One region of the Streptomyces sp. NPDC042371 genome, then DNA from elsewhere that is predicted to be linked to it. Evidence: riboswitches for the same ligand, from Rfam matches in the RefSeq annotation. Region 1 holds a riboswitch; each other region holds the start of a gene.
What was found. A riboswitch is a leader RNA that binds a small molecule or an ion and turns the genes downstream of it on or off. The one in region 1 is predicted to bind cyclic di-AMP.
Positions count from the first base shown of each region.

Region 2: another riboswitch for cyclic di-AMP. It lies ahead of AC068B_RS10330 (M23 family metallopeptidase); the one in region 1 lies ahead of AC068B_RS34265 (M23 family metallopeptidase).
Region 3: another riboswitch for cyclic di-AMP. It lies ahead of AC068B_RS27190 (C40 family peptidase); the one in region 1 lies ahead of AC068B_RS34265 (M23 family metallopeptidase).
Region 4: another riboswitch for cyclic di-AMP. It lies ahead of AC068B_RS08755 (C40 family peptidase); the one in region 1 lies ahead of AC068B_RS34265 (M23 family metallopeptidase).

Region 1 is NZ_JBWKAP010000015.1:21,677-25,320, forward strand. It holds gene AC068B_RS34260 (aldo/keto reductase) at 1-486, opposite strand, end outside; gene AC068B_RS34265 (M23 family metallopeptidase) at 554-1,627, opposite strand; cyclic di-AMP (ydaO/yuaA leader) riboswitch at 1,639-1,786, opposite strand; gene AC068B_RS34270 (PP2C family protein-serine/threonine phosphatase) at 2,008-3,222, opposite strand; tRNA gene AC068B_RS34275 (tRNA-Met) at 3,365-3,438, opposite strand; gene AC068B_RS34280 (alginate lyase family protein) at 3,485-3,644, opposite strand, start outside.
Region 2 is NZ_JBWKAP010000003.1:154,108-157,751, reverse strand. It holds gene AC068B_RS10340 (HPr family phosphocarrier protein) at 34-315, shown strand; gene AC068B_RS10335 (GntR family transcriptional regulator) at 495-1,181, opposite strand; gene AC068B_RS10330 (M23 family metallopeptidase) at 1,427-2,230, opposite strand; cyclic di-AMP (ydaO/yuaA leader) riboswitch at 2,243-2,405, opposite strand; gene AC068B_RS10325 (M16 family metallopeptidase) at 2,637-3,644, opposite strand, start outside.
Region 3 is NZ_JBWKAP010000009.1:115,270-118,913, forward strand. It holds gene AC068B_RS27180 (ATP-binding protein) at 205-657, shown strand; gene AC068B_RS27185 (DUF6328 family protein) at 697-1,269, opposite strand; gene AC068B_RS27190 (C40 family peptidase) at 1,351-1,824, opposite strand; cyclic di-AMP (ydaO/yuaA leader) riboswitch at 1,828-2,004, opposite strand; gene AC068B_RS27195 (hypothetical protein) at 2,363-2,671, opposite strand; gene AC068B_RS27200 (ATP-dependent Clp protease proteolytic subunit) at 2,679-3,314, opposite strand; gene AC068B_RS27205 (GNAT family N-acetyltransferase) at 3,444-3,644, shown strand, end outside.
Region 4 is NZ_JBWKAP010000002.1:661,746-665,389, forward strand. It holds gene AC068B_RS08750 (ATP-dependent DNA helicase) at 1-1,139, opposite strand, end outside; cyclic di-AMP (ydaO/yuaA leader) riboswitch at 1,409-1,564, shown strand; gene AC068B_RS08755 (C40 family peptidase) at 1,572-2,780, shown strand; gene AC068B_RS08760 (hypothetical protein) at 2,852-3,205, opposite strand; gene AC068B_RS08765 (hypothetical protein) at 3,401-3,538, shown strand; gene AC068B_RS08770 (C40 family peptidase) at 3,552-3,644, shown strand, end outside.

The DNA.
Region 1 (3,644 bases):
GAGCCGCTCGGGGGAGATGTTGGAGGCGGCGATGGCGCGCACCTTGCCCGCCCGCACCAGCTCGTCGAGCGCGCCGATGATCTCCTCCACGGGCACGGACGTGTCGTCGAAGTGCGTGTAGTAGAGGTCGATGTAGTCGGTGCCGAGGCGTCGCAGGGACGCGTCGGCGGCGCCCTTGATGGTCGCGGCGGACAGGCCCTTGTACTCGGGGTGGGCGCCGACCTTGGTGGCCACGACGACGTCGGAGCGGTTGCCTCGCTCGGCCAGCCACTCGCCGATGAGGGTCTCGGACTCGCCGCCCTTGTTGCCGTCCACCCAGGCCGTGTACGCGTCGGCGGTGTCGATGAAGTTGCCGCCCGCCGCGGTGTAGGCGTCGAGGACGGCGAAGGACGCCGCCCGGTCCGCGGTCCAGCCGAAGACGTTGCCGCCCAGGGAGAGCGGGAAGACTTCGAGGTCGGATGAGCCGAGTGGGCGAAGAGGAGTCATACGCTCCTCAACGCCCCCGCCCCGGACGGAATTCCGTGCAGGGCACACCGGAATCGGGGGTGAGGAATCAGGGGTTGAGGCCCTTGCCCTGCAGCCAGCCGAGCGGGTCGATGCCGGTGCCGTCGGCCGTGTGGACCTCCATGTGGAGGTGCGGGCCCGTGACGTTGCCGGTCGCGCCGACGCGGCCGATGACGTCGCCCGTGGAGACCTTCTGGCCCGCGCTGACGTTGAGCGAGGACTGGTGGCAGTACCAGATCTCCGTGCCGTCCTCGAGTTCGAGCACGGTGCGGTAGCCGTACGCACCCGCCCAACCGGCCTCCTTGACGGTGCCGGTGTGCACGGCCTTGAGCGGGGTGCCCGTGGGCGCCGCGAAGTCAAGGCCGGTGTGGTGGCCGGAGGACCACATGGATCCGGCGTCACCGAAGTGCGAGGTGAGGGTGTACGAGGAGGTGGGGATGACGTAGCTCTTGGCGAGCTTGGCCAGGCGCGCGGCCTCGGCCTTGGCCTTCCGGGCCTCCTCCTCCTTCTTCTTCTTGGCGGCCGCCTTGGCGTCCGCTTCCTTCTCGGCGGCCTTGCGCTGGGCGTCCGCCTCTTCGCCCGCCTTCTTGGCGGCGGCGTCCTCGGCGGCGGTCCGCACGGCGGTGTCCGCCTGGTCCTGCTGGTTCTCGGCCTGCTGCATGATGCGGGCGCGCAGGGCCTCGCCCGCATGGGTGTTGCCCTGCTCGGCGTCGGCGGCGCTGACACCGGCGGCGGTGAGCGGGGCCGCGGCGGCCGCGGTGGTCGTGGCGTCCGACGTGTCGTCGCCGGATATCAGGGAACCCACGCCAGGAAGGGACTTGGCCTCGGGCAGCGAGTCCGTGACGACGCCGAGGTCGGGCATCGATATGGAGACCGGCGGCTTGCCGTCCTGCGCGGTGGCGATGCCGCCCGCGCCGACGGCGGCGATGACGCCCACGCCGAGCACGGTGGAGCTGCGGGCGAGCCCGCCGCCGCTCTTCTTGTGCACACGGTGCCTGCCGCGGACGGGACGGACGGACTCCTCGGTGGGGTTCCACTCTTCGAAGGAGCCCTCGTCGTACGAGCCGAAGTCGTCGTCATTCGGTACGTACACGGCTTGGGGGGCAGGCCGGTTGGACGCCACTGGGGCGCACTCCTTTCCTTCCTTCTCGCCTACCGGGTTAGCTGACGGGTTCGGAGCAGGAAGGTCTCCTACGAGCATCTGGCACGGATGCACAGCTGCCCGATTCACCCCATGTTGGTGGTTCCCCGGCTCCCTTTCGGGATTAGGCGCGTGCGCGCGGAGCCGACTCGAGTGACGGCTGGGACGACCGCGCTGCGTTATCGAACGTTAATAGACAGCGGGTCGGTATTCCAAGCCGTTCCGGTTGATCGTTAACGCTCATCGGCTGTACGTACCGGGACACGAGGGTGCGGAACGGGGCGAGTTGACCCCATCTCTTTAAACACCGGAGCTTCACATTCCCTTGACAGTGCGTCAGATGTTATGCGGAGCGGTGCACTTCAGTTACCGGCCGTAACGTCGGTCGTGACGTCCGGATCCCCGGCAGCGGGTCGCCGCACCGCGAGCAGCGCCATGTCGTCCGTCATCCCGCCCCCGGTGTGCCGCCGCACCTCCCCCGCGAGCGCGGCGAGGAGCGCGTGCGGGCCGCCGCGGCCCGGGAAGATCCGCCCGCCGAGCCGGGTCGCGGGATCGTAGAACTCCCCCGCCGCGTCCCGCGCCTCCGAGAGGCCGTCCGTGTAGAAGAGCAGCAGCGCGCCGGGCGGCAGCTCCGTCTCGTCCGCACGGTCCGGCCAGGCCCCCAGATCGCCCATGCCGAGCGGCAGCGCGGGTTCGGTCGCCGACAGGACGCAGAGCCGCCCGTCGCCGCGCAGCAGCAGCGGCGGCGGGTGCCCGCGGTTGATGAGCCGCACGGAGCCCTCGCCGTGCCGGATCTCGGCGAGGACGGCGGTCGTGAACCCCTCGAACGCGTCGAGCCCGTCGCGCCGGGTGCCCTCGCGCGCGAGCGCCCGCTCCAGGCGCTGCGCGACCGCCTCCAGGGTGGCCTCCTGCTCGGCGGCCTCCCGGAAGGCGCCGATGACGACGGCGACGGCCGCGACCGCGCCCATGCCCTTGCCCCGTACGTCGCCGACGATGAGCCGTACGCCGTGCGGGGTGTCCTGCACCGCGTACAGATCGCCCCCGATGAACGCGTCGGCCTGCGCGGCCTCGTACCGCGCCGCGATGTCGAGCCCGCCGATGCGCGGGTCCGGCGTGGGCAGCACGGCGCGCTGGGTGGCTTCCGAGATGGAGCGGGCGATGGCGAGCCGGTCGTTGCTGCGGCGCACGACGCGGTTGATGACGATCGCGAGACCGGCGACGGTCACCACGGTGACCACCTCGGTGACGGCCTCGACATGGCTGTTGACGGCGCTGCTGTAGTGCAGGAGGAGGACGGCGCAGGTGGCCGCCGCGCCGGTCAGGACGGTGTTGAGCCGTGAGTAGAAGGGGGCGGCGATCAGCGGGGCGGCCGTGAAGAGGGGGGCCGCGGTGAACTCCGCGGGGGTCACCGCGTCGTACACGGCACCGACGACGAGGAGCAGGAGCGGCAGGGAGCGGACGAAGGCCCGCTCGGGCCCGGTGGCCCCACTGGCCCCCCTGGCCCCGCTCTCGTCGGGTCCTCCTCGCTGCCCCACCGCTTGTCTCCCGCCGAATCCGCACCCATCACCGCGCTGCATTCAGGGTTCCCGCAGCGGCGGGCGGGTGCGACCTGGTGTGGGCCGACCGGGTGAGCGGCGAGCGGTCCGGGCGGGAGGATCCGGGCGGAAAACGCCGATGGCCCGGAACCATGAATCATGGTTCCGGGCCATCGGTCATCAGTAGCGGGGACAGGATTTGAACCTGCGACCTCTGGGTTATGAGCCCAGCGAGCTACCGAGCTGCTCCACCCCGCGGCGATGAACACAACTCTACGCCATCCGAAGGGGTGCGTCGAACCACTTAGGCGCTGCCCGCGTGCGTGAGGGTCTCCCAGGCCACGAAGAGGCCGTCGGTCCCCTCGGGCCGCCGCTGCTCCGTGTACTTCTCGGTCTGCGGCATCTCCAGCTTCAGCCGCCCCCGCAGATGGTTCAGGCCGACCTCCGTGTCGGGCCCCATGTCG
Region 2 (3,644 bases), on a different contig from region 1:
ACAAGTGTGAGACACCTGGAAGGGCAGCAACACATGGCTGAGCGCCGCGTCAACGTCGGCTGGGCCGAGGGCCTTCACGCCCGACCCGCCTCCATCTTCGTCCGCGCGGCCACGGCCGCCGGCGTCCCCGTGACGATCGCCAAGGCCGACGGCAACCCCGTCAACGCCGCTTCGATGCTCGCGGTGCTCGGCCTGGGCGCCCAGGGCGGCGAAGAGATCGTGCTCGCCTCCGACGCCGAGGGTGCCGACGCCGCCCTCGACCGTCTGGCGAAGCTGGTCGCCGAGGGGCTCGAGGAGCTTCCGGAGACGGTCTAGGACACGTTCCTCGCATTACGTCAATGGGGTCACCCGGAATTCCGGGTGACCCCATTGACGTATGCGCTTGATTTTTCATGCACACCGTTTTCATGAACGCCGTGGGGCCGTATGAAATTGCCGCGAATTGATCGCGCGACGACTCTTCTTACGGCTCCTCTTTGTATACGGCGCCTCCGTTAATTCCGGAGACTCACCGTGTTTACGGCATGTTGCGAATCCCTCACGCGGCCGCCCCGGCGCGCGGGCCGCAATCGGTGGGCCGCGCGGGCCCGTTCGACGTGTGCCGCGGTGAGCGCCCTCGCCCGTTCCGCGTCCCGGCGGGCGACCGCGTCGGCGATCGCCGCGTGCTCGGACCAGGACTCGTCCGGCGTCGCCGGGGTATCGACGACGTACATCCAGGCGATCTTGTGCCGGAGCGGGGTGAGCAGCGCCGTGAGGCCGGGGCTGCCGGACGCCTGGGCGAGCGTCTCGTGGAACCAGCCGCCCAGCGAGCGCAGATCCTCCCCGCGGCCGCTCCTGGAGCGCTGCTGGCCCAGCCTGACGAGTCCGCGCAGGACCTTCAGGTGTGCGTCCGTGCGGCGCTGCGCGGCGCGTGCCGCGGCGAGCGGCTCCAGCAGCGTCCGGACCTCCAGGAGGTCCGCGGCCTCCTGTTCCGTCGGCTCGGCGACGCATGCGCCCGCATGCCTGCGGGTGACGACGAAGCCCTCGGCCTCCAGCGTGCGCAGGGCCTCGCGCACGGGGACGCGGGAGACTCCGTAGCGCCGCGCGAGGAGTTCCTCGGTGAGTCTGCCGCCCCTTTCATATACACCGGCGACTATGTCGTCCCGAATGGCCGTGCATACCGAGTGCGCGGGAACGCGCATGACCGGACCTCCGCCTTAATCCCCGCGACACGCGGTCGACCGACGCTCGTTCCGTGACTCTATTGCAGAGCGCCGGAATTTCCGACGGCGGACAGAAATCCATGGATATCTTTTGGCCAAGAACGGGCGGCAGGGGACGATGGCCGGGGAACGCCGAAAGCCCCGGCTCGGGAGGAGCCGGGGCTTTCGGTGAAGTGCTGCGGGGCCGTCCGCGTGGGGCGACCGCGTCGGCCGTCCGCTTCGGATCAGACCTTGACGCCGTGCGAGCGCAGGTACGAGACCGGGTCGATGTCGGAGCCGTACTCCTCGCCGGAGCGGGCCTCGAAGTGGAGGTGCGGGCCACTGGAGTTGCCGGTGGACCCGGAGAGACCGATCTGCTGGCCCGGGGTGACCGTCTGGCCGACGGTGACGCCGAGGGACGACATGTGGCCGTACTGGGTGTACGTGCCGTCGTTCATCTTGATGACCACGTTGTTGCCGTAGGCACCACCCCAGCCCGCCTCGACGACGGTGCCGGAGCCGACCGCGTGGACGGCGGTGCCGGACGCGGCGTGGAAGTCGACACCGGTGTGGCTGCCGGAGGACCACATGGCGCCGCCGGTCTGGTAGCCCGTGGAGACGTACGAGCCGGAGACCGGGGAGACGTAGGTGTTCAGGCGCTTGCGCTCGGCCTCGCGGGCGGCACGCTCCTTGGCCTCGTGCTCCTTCTTGGCCTTCGCCTTGGCCTCCGCCTCGGCCTTGCGCTTCTCCTCGGCGGCCTTCTTCTTGGCGGCCTCTTCGGCCTTCTTGGCGGCAGCGGCGTCGTCGGCGGCCTGGCGCTGCGCGGCGGCCTGCGCGTCGACGCTCTCGGCGAGCGAGTCGCCGACGGATATCGCCTGGGTGAGACCAGTGTGCTCCACGGCCGCTTCGTCGGCGGCGGCGAGCGCGGGGGCGGCAAGGCCTCCGATGACACCGGTGGTGGTGAGCGCCGCGACACCTGCGACGTTCGCGGTGGTCCGCGTGAGGCGACTCGGACGACGGTGCTTCCCGGTGGCACGGGTGAACGCCATGTGGCGGGTGTTCCTTTCCTTCCCTCTCGCCTACCGGGTTAGCTGACGGGTTCGGAGCAGGAAGGTCTCCTACGGGTCCCTCACCTCGCGGCAAGGTGCCCGATTCACCCCAGGGGACATGTGGGTCCCCGGCTCCCCTGGCTCGCGCCGTACGGGGACTCGGCGATGACTGTCCGGTGCCGCGGATGCGGCGTACTGCGCGACGAACAGCCGGGTCGACGCTAAGCGGGGCATCTTTCGATCGACAAACAGAACGCGCCTTTTGTAGCGCACGCCACACGGCAGACAGGCAACCTCCATACCAATCCGGACATATGAGGACCCTGGCGACCGAAAGGGTCACCAGGGTCCCGATACGTCCCAACTTGCGTCCTGACTGTGGCTCAGCGCCGACGCCGACCGTCACTCAGCCGGTGACCACGCTCACTTCGCCGATCCCGAGCGCCCTGACGGGCTCCTCGATCTGCGCGGCGTCCCCGACGAGGACCGTCACCAGGCGGTCCTCCGGGAAGGCGTTCACGACGGCCGCAGTGGCCTCCACGGTGCCGGTGGCGGCCAGCTGTCGGTACAGCTGCGCCTGGAAGTCGTCCGGCAGGTTCTGCTCGACCTGGTCGGCGAGCGTCGCCGCCACGGAGGCGGCCATCTCGTACTTGAGCGGGGCCACGCCCACCAGGTTCTGCACGGCGACGTCGCGCTCGGCGTCGGTGAGCCCCTCCGCGGCGAGGGTGCGCAGCACCTTCCAGAGGTCGTCCAGCGCCGGGCCCGTGTTCGGGGTGTCCACGGAGCCGCTGATGGCGAGCATCGCGGCGCCCGTCCCGTCCGGGGCGGAGCGGAGCACCTGGCCGAACGCCCGTACGCCGTAGGTGTATCCCTTCTCCTCGCGCAGGACACGGTCCAGGCGGGAGGTGAGGGTGCCGCCCAGGCAGTACGTGCCGAGCACCTGGGCGGGCCACACGCGGTCGTGCCGGTCGGCGCCGACGCGGCCGATCAGCAGCTGTGTCTGGACCGCTCCGGGGCGGTCCACGATGACGACGCGGCCGCGGTCGTCGGCGATCACCGGCGGCACGGGGCGCGACTCGCCCGCGGAGCCGGTCCAGGCGCCGACGGTGTCGGCGAGGACGGCGTCCAGGTCGGTGCCCACCAGGTCGCCGACGACGACCAGGGTGGCCGTGGCGGGGCGGACGAACTTCTCGTAGAAGGCACGCACCGCCGCCGAGTCGATGGCGGTGACCGTCTCCTCGGTGCCCTGACGCGGGCGCGACATGCGCGCGGTCGGCGGGAAGAGCTGCCTGGAGAGCTCCTTGGCGGCGCGGCGCGCCGGGTTGGCGGCCTCGTGCGGGATCTCGTCCAGGCGGTTGCGTACGAGCCGTTCGATCTCGCTGTCCGCGAAGGCGGGGGCCCGCAGGGCGTCGGC
Region 3 (3,644 bases), on a different contig from region 1:
GGAAGTACCGGTCCCACGCCCAAATACGGTCTGCCGTAGCAGAGTTCACCGCTTCGAGCGACAGATATATGCACATCTCGGTGGATCGCCACCCGTGACCGGCCAAGGAGTGGCAGGCTGGCGCGAAGCACCAGTCCGGGACTGTCCTCGAGTCATCCGCCGCGGGTCGGAGACCAGTCCCGGTGGGAAAGGGACAGCGCCGCCATGGCAGACCACCAGGAAGCCTCCGTCACCCTGCCGAGCGATCCTGCCTCGGTCCCCGCCGCCCGGAAATACGTCTCGCGTGTGCTCGTGGAATGGGGCCTGCCCGGTGACGCCGAGGTGGCCGACACGATCAGACTGATCGTCTCCGAGCTCGCGACCAACGCCGTGCAGCACACCTTGGGGCAGTCGCCCACCTTCACGGTCGACGTCGAGCTCGAACGCGACGAGCACCTGAGGATCGGAGTCACCGACAGCCACCCGCGCTACCCCAAGCGCCTCCCTGCGGCCGTCCAGCAGGACAACGGCCGGGGCATGGTGATCATCCGCTGGCTGACCGCCGAGTGCGGCGGCAGGCTCTCGGTCAGTCCCACCGACGAGGGGGGCAAGACCGTGTGGATCGCGCTGCCGTGGCGCGCTCCGGTCCAGCGCAAGGACCGTGACGCCACGCACTGACCGGGGTGTGCCCCGGCCGGGTCGTCGGGATGGACACCGTCAGCGGTGCCGTTCTCTGCGCTGGGGACGCGGTGCTCCGCCACGGGCCCCTGACGGCCTGGCGTCGGGCTCCTCGTCGAGCGCCGCTTCGACACGCGCCAGCGGGCGCCGCGCGAGCCGCGGCAGTACGCCCCACAGCCCGACGCACATCAGCAGCGTGCCCGCGCCCGCCAGGAGGCCTTCGGTCCGACCCGACGTCACATCGACGACGAGCAGCACCGAACCGGCGAGCGTCAGCACCAGAACGCCCAGGCCGACCCCGGCGAGCCGGGACGACACCCGCACGATGAGCGGCTTGGCCCGCTGCTGGAACAGCGAGCGGTGCAACGCGGCGGGCGCCGTGAACAGCGCCGCCGCGAGCACCGCGAGCAGCAGCGTCGTGACGTAGGTGGCGCGCTGCACCGCGTCGAGCGAGGGAAATCGCGGGCTGAAGGCGAGGGTGAGCAGGAAGGCGAAGAGGATCTGGACGCCCGTCTGCGTCACTCTCAGCTCCTGGAGCAGCTCCGCGAAGTTGCGGTCGGCGCGCTCCAACGGTGTTTCGTTGCGGGCCGTGCAGGCATAGTCGTCGGACATCCCGCACGGGTATCCCCGCGGGCGCGCTCCAAGCATCGGCACCTGACCGTGCGGGGAGCGCGCCGGAGCGGGCGCGGTGGGTCAGCGGACCCTGCCGTACCAGACGCTCTTGGTCCAGATCTTCTCCAGGCGGACCACGGTCCCCCTCTTGGGGGCGTGCCAGATGCGGTTGTTACCCGCGTAGATCCCGACGTGGTACACGTTCCGACCGGAGTGGAAGAACACCAGGTCGCCGCGGGTCCGCTGGGACCTGGAGACGTGCTTGGTCTTGTTGTACTGCGCGGCGGCGGTGCGCGGCAGCTTCTTGCCCGTCTTCTTGAACGAGTAGAGAGTCAGGCCCGAGCAGTCGAACCGGTTGGGCCCTGCCGACCCGTAGCCGTACGGGGAGCCCTTCTTGGACGCCGCGATCTTGAGCGCCTTCGTCCCGTGAGTGGCCGCCTGGGCCTCCGACGCGAGCCCGGGGGCCAGGACGGTGCCGCCTACGACGGCGAGCGTGAGGACCGATGCGGCACCGGTCCTGCTGAGCAGCGACGGAACATGATTCAGCGCAGTCATGCGCAACCCTTCGTCAGCCGCCTGTGAAAGATGACCTGTCGGGTTCGGGCAGGCGAAGATGCCCGGCCGCGTCGTGCTCTGCGGCTTCACCCCAAGGGCGTCGTCCGGACTGTCCGGACGGGCCCGTCGTGCCTGGGTCCTCCACTCCTGCCGTTGCACAGATGTCGACCGGTCATCCGGGTGGCGGCAGGACTCGGCGTCCGCCCGGACCGCCCCGCCGCGGTGGCGGGGGCTTGTCGTCGGAAGGGATCTTGACCCGACATGGGCCAAAAAACCGAGCCGAAACGGCGTTTTGTGAGGCTCCTCACGACTGACCTGTTCAGGTGGACACTGCCGAAATCGTCGCGTTGGCACGTGGTCCGACGACGGTTCGACCAGCACCGGAATGCGCAATTCCGCCGGTGCTGTACTCGCTCGACGCAACTTTCGTCGGTGCGGACGACGACCTCTTCCTACGCCGTCCGAGGTAGCCCGACTGGTCCGTTTCGAAGTGGCCCCGGACGTCACGGTGTCCGGGGCGGGGCGGGTCGGCGGGGGCTCAGCCGCCCTGCGGGGGCGGCACGGTGATCCGCCCGGCCCGCCGCTCGCCGTCGAGGACGCGCAGAGCCTGGGCGAGGGTCTGCGCGTGCACTTCGCTCTCACCGCGCTGGTGCATGAGGGCGAGCGCGTCCCGCAGGGCACTCGCCCGGCCGACGAGGGCCTGGGCGGCGCGGAGTCCGCCGTAGGTGTGCTCGGCGCGGGCCGGATTGATCCGGCCGAGCAGGTCGACGACTTCGAGATAGCGGTCGATCAGCTCCGCCTCGGCGCGGGTCAGCGCAGGCAGCGGCGGCAGTTCGGGCGGCAGCATCGGCGGGTCACCTCGGGTCCCGGGCGGCGAGCGAGGTCTTGCGGCTCGGAATGATCCGGTCCACGAGTCCGTACGCCAGGGCGGCCGGGGCGTCGAGGATCTTGTCCCGCTCGATGTCCGCGGTGATCCGCTCCTGGCTCTGCCCGGTGTGGCGCGCGAGCAGCTCCTCCAGGAGGCGCCGCGTGCGCAGCAGTTCGTCGGCCTGGATCGCGAGGTCCGAGGCCTGGCCCCGGACCGGTTCGCCGATGGCGGGCTGGTGGATCAGGACGCGCGCGCCGGGCAGCGCGAACCGCTTGCCTGGCGTGCCCGCGGCGAGCAGGACGGCGGCCGTCGACGCGGCCTGGCCCAGGCAGGTCGTCTCCACGTCACAGCTGACGAACTGCATCGTGTCGTAGATCGCGGTCATCGCGCTGAACGAGCCGCCGGGGGAGTTGATGTACAGCGAGATGTCGCGGTCCGGCGCCTGGTGTTCGAGGTGCATGAACTGGGCCATCACGTCGTTCGCCGAGGTGGCGTCGATGGAGGTGCCGAGGAAGACGATCCGCTCTTCGAGGAGCTTGGAGTACGGATCCATGGTCCGCGTCCCCGACGTGGTGCGTTCGGTGAACTCGGGCAGGACGTAACGGGCAGACGGACGATTCATGGCACGCCTCTCTTCCTCCGGTCGCTGAGCGGCCCGGTCTCTGTAAAAAATGTACAGGACGTACGTTCCGTCAGGGGGGTGGAGCCGGGATGGGTTCTCGTCCGGGGCGCCGCGTACCCTCTCCGAGGCATGGAACGGAGCAGCGGCGAGCGAGAGTTACTGGCCCTCGAAGTGGACGTCATCCACGGCCTCGGGCCGGGCGAGGGCGACGGCGCGCTGAGGGTGGCCGACCCGTCGGTGCGGGCGGTGGTGGCCTGGTCGCCGGGGGCGCGCGTGCTGGCGCTGGGTGCGGAGGGCCCTGACGTCCTGCGTGCCGCCGACGGATTCGGT
Region 4 (3,644 bases), on a different contig from region 1:
GTCCACAGGTTCTTGGGGCGGCGGCTCTCGTTCCGCTCGATGACCGCGTTCGCGGCGGTCAGGATCGTCTGCGTGGAGCGGTAGTTCTGCTCCAGGAGGATCGTCGTCGCGTCCGCGTAGTCCTCCTCGAACTGGAGGATGTTGCGGATGGTGGCGCCACGGAAGGCGTAGATCGACTGGTCGGCGTCGCCCACCACGCAGAGCTCGGCGGGGTCGTCCCCCTCGCCTCCGGAGGGCCCGACCAGCTCGCGCACCAGTGCGTACTGGGCGTGGTTGGTGTCCTGGTACTCATCGACCATGACGTGCCGGAAGCGGCGCCTGTAGTGCTCGGCGACGTCCGGGAAGGCGCGCAGCAGATGGACCGTCGTCATGATCAGGTCGTCGAAGTCCATCGCGTTCGCCTCGCGGAGGCGCGACTGGTACATCGCGTAGGCCTGGGCGAGGGTCTTCTCGAAGCCGTCGGCGGCCTGACCTGCGAAGTCCTCTTCGTCGATCAGCTCGTTCTTCAGGTTCGAGATCTTGGCGCTGAAGGACTTCGGCGGGAACTTCTTCGGGTCGAGGTCCAGGTCACGGCAGACCAGGGCCATGAGGCGCTTGGAGTCGGCGGCGTCGTAGATCGAGAAGGAGGACGTGAAGCCCAGCTTCTTGTACTCACGGCGGAGGATACGGACGCAGGCGCTGTGGAAGGTGGACACCCACATCGCGTTCGCCCGGGGGCCCACGAGCTGCTCGACCCGCTCCTTCATCTCGCCCGCGGCCTTGTTCGTGAAGGTGATCGCGAGGATCTGGCCGGGGTGCACGCCGCGCTCGGCGAGCAGGTGCGCGATGCGGTGGGTCAGCACGCGGGTCTTGCCGGATCCGGCACCGGCGACGATGAGCAGCGGGGAACCTGCGTGCACGACCGCCGCGCGCTGGTTCTCGTTCAGCCCGTCCAGGAGCGTCGCCGGGTCGATGACCGGGCGCGGGGCGCCGTCGCGGTAATGCGAATCCCGGGTCATGGGCGCGTCGAACTTCCCGTCGAACAGGTCGTCCGGAATGGGTTCCGGAGCGCTGTCCTCGGGCGGCGGCGGGGGCGCTTCGTCCGTGGCCCGGGAGGGCTGCAGGTCCGCCAGGAAGCTGTCATCAAAGAGGCTGCTCATCGCCTCCCGAGTCTAGGCGGCCCCACTGACAACCCGCTGCGGGTTCCGGACACCCCCGCGATCCTGACTCCCCGCACATGGACGATCGCATTCCGCTATGGTGTCTCACCGCGGGCCGCGGGCCGTGTCTCAGGGCTCAGGTCTCGGGTCTCGTAAAGTCACGAAAATGTATCGGGCATATCGAACATCAACCTTCACACGGGCCACACGAGTTGGCTAGCGTGCCCGACGGGCCACTCGTCCCCCCACCGGCGAACCCCGCCGGGAACGGGCGGCCTCCGCCGAGTCCGACATGGTCGGAGCCGGGGACCCACCGAGACCTTGGGGTGAATCGGTCCCGTACGAAGTACGGGACTGTAGGGCAGCCTTCCGAACCAACCGCCCGAACCCGACAGCTAACCCGGTAGGCGGTCTACGGAAGGAGTCGCCTCCTTGGCGTCGCACCGCAAGCCGCGGAACCGGACGGCCGGCCTACGCACGGCCCCCGCCCTCGGCATCACGACGGCAGCCCTCACCTCCGTCGCCCTCCTGTCGCAGAGCGCACAGGCAGCGCCCTCCGCGCCGACGAAGCCCAGCCTCGAAGAGGTACAGAAGAAGGTCGACGAGCTCTACCAGCAGGCGGGTGTAGCCACCCAGAAGTACAACTCGGCCAAGGAGCACACCGATAAGCAGCGCAAGAAGGTCGACCGGCTGCTCGACGACGTGGCCAAGCGCACCGACAAGCTGAACGACGCGCGCAAGGAGCTCGGCTCCTTCGCCGCGGCGCAGTACCGCACCGGCGCCGTCTCCGAGACGGCGACGATGATGCTCGCCAACGATCCGCAGGGCTACTTCGACCAGAACCATCTGGCGGACCGGCTGACCACGCGCCAGAAGAAGGCGGTCGACGCCTACCAGATGGAGCAGGCGTCGGCGACGAAGCAGCGCACGAAGGCCGCGAAGAGCCTCAAGACGCTGACCGACTCGCGGGACGACCTCAGGACGAGCAAGCAGACGGTCCAGAAGAAGCTGGGCGACGCGCGCGAGATGCTCTCGAAGCTGACCGCCGAGGAGAAGGCGCGGCTCGCGGAGATCGAGCGGAAGAAGAAGCAGGAGGCCAAGCGCAAGGCCGAGAAGCTGGCGCGCGAGCAGGCCGCCGAGGCGGAGCGCAAGCGCAAGGCGGAGGAGGCGGCCCAGCGGGAGAAGGAGCGGGACGGCGGCCAGGACTCCGGTTCCGGTTCCGACGCGGGTTCGGGCTCCGGTTCCGGCTCAGGTTCCGGTTCGGGCTCCGGGAGCCCGGACGGCGGCTACGCCACCAAGGCCGCGAAGGTCATCTCCTTCGCGGAGGCCCAGATCGGCAAGCCGTACGTCTGGGGCGCCACCGGCCCCGACTCCTACGACTGCTCCGGGCTCACCCAGGACGCGTGGAAGGCCGCGGGGATCTCCCTGCCGCGCACCACGTGGGACCAGGTGAAGGTCGGCACGACGGTGAAGACCGCCGACGCCAAACCGGGTGACCTGGTGTTCTTCTACGACGACATCAGTCACGTGGGGATCTACATCGGCAACGGCAAGATGATCCACGCCCCGAAGCCGGGCGCGAACGTCCGCGTCGAGTCGATCTACTACATGCCGATCCACAGCGTGGTGCGCCCCGCCTGACGACGAAGCGCCCCGCAGGAAAGAACCGCTCTCCCGAGCACCCCTTCCACGCGCGCGTGCAGGCGGAAAACTCAGGTCCACAGCACCGCGATGAAGATGTTCGCCGTGGTCAGCAGGCCGACCGCGCCGAACAGGCTCTTGTCGATCTTCTCCTCGTCCCGCTTCACGTAGACCAGCGCGAGAATCACGATCAGGACGGCCATCTTGATGCCGATCTTGACGTTGTTGACCGTGTTGTCGTCCGCCTGGTTGAGGCCCACGAGGACCACACCGGTGAGGAGCATGATCAGCGCACCGTGCAGCATCCCGGGGCTGAATCGGGCGGTGCCCTGGCCCATCTGCTTCATCTGGGTGAGGAAACCGCCCAGGAGCGAGGCGATGCCGATGATGTGCAGGCCGACGAAGAGATGGATGAGTAGGTCCATGAGGCCGGAGCCTAGCCGGGGCCCCCGGCCCTCCCGGCAGGCGCCCCCATATCACTGCCCCACGGCCGGGTAGGTCGGAAACGAGCCATCGGTCACACCTCTGTGCGAAGCCGCCGCAGCCCGGCGATGCACACGGTCGCGGCGGGTCGCCGTTCCGCCCACTTCTGTCAGTTGCGCACAATCCGTCACTCACCCGTGACGCCCAGGTTTAGCGTCCTCCACCAGGTGGCCGACTCCCCACCGCCGTCCGGCCCAGGACGGCCGTCGGTCACCACCGCCGAGAAGCCCGGCGGCGGCCTGCTCCCCCTGTGCGGGCCGCCGCCGGACACGTAAGGAGCCCCACTTCGTGGCAGCGCACCGCAAGCCCAGCCAGCGCTCGCTCAGCGGCAGCACGGCCCGCACCGCCTTGACCCTCGCCCTCGCGGGAGCCGCATCGGCC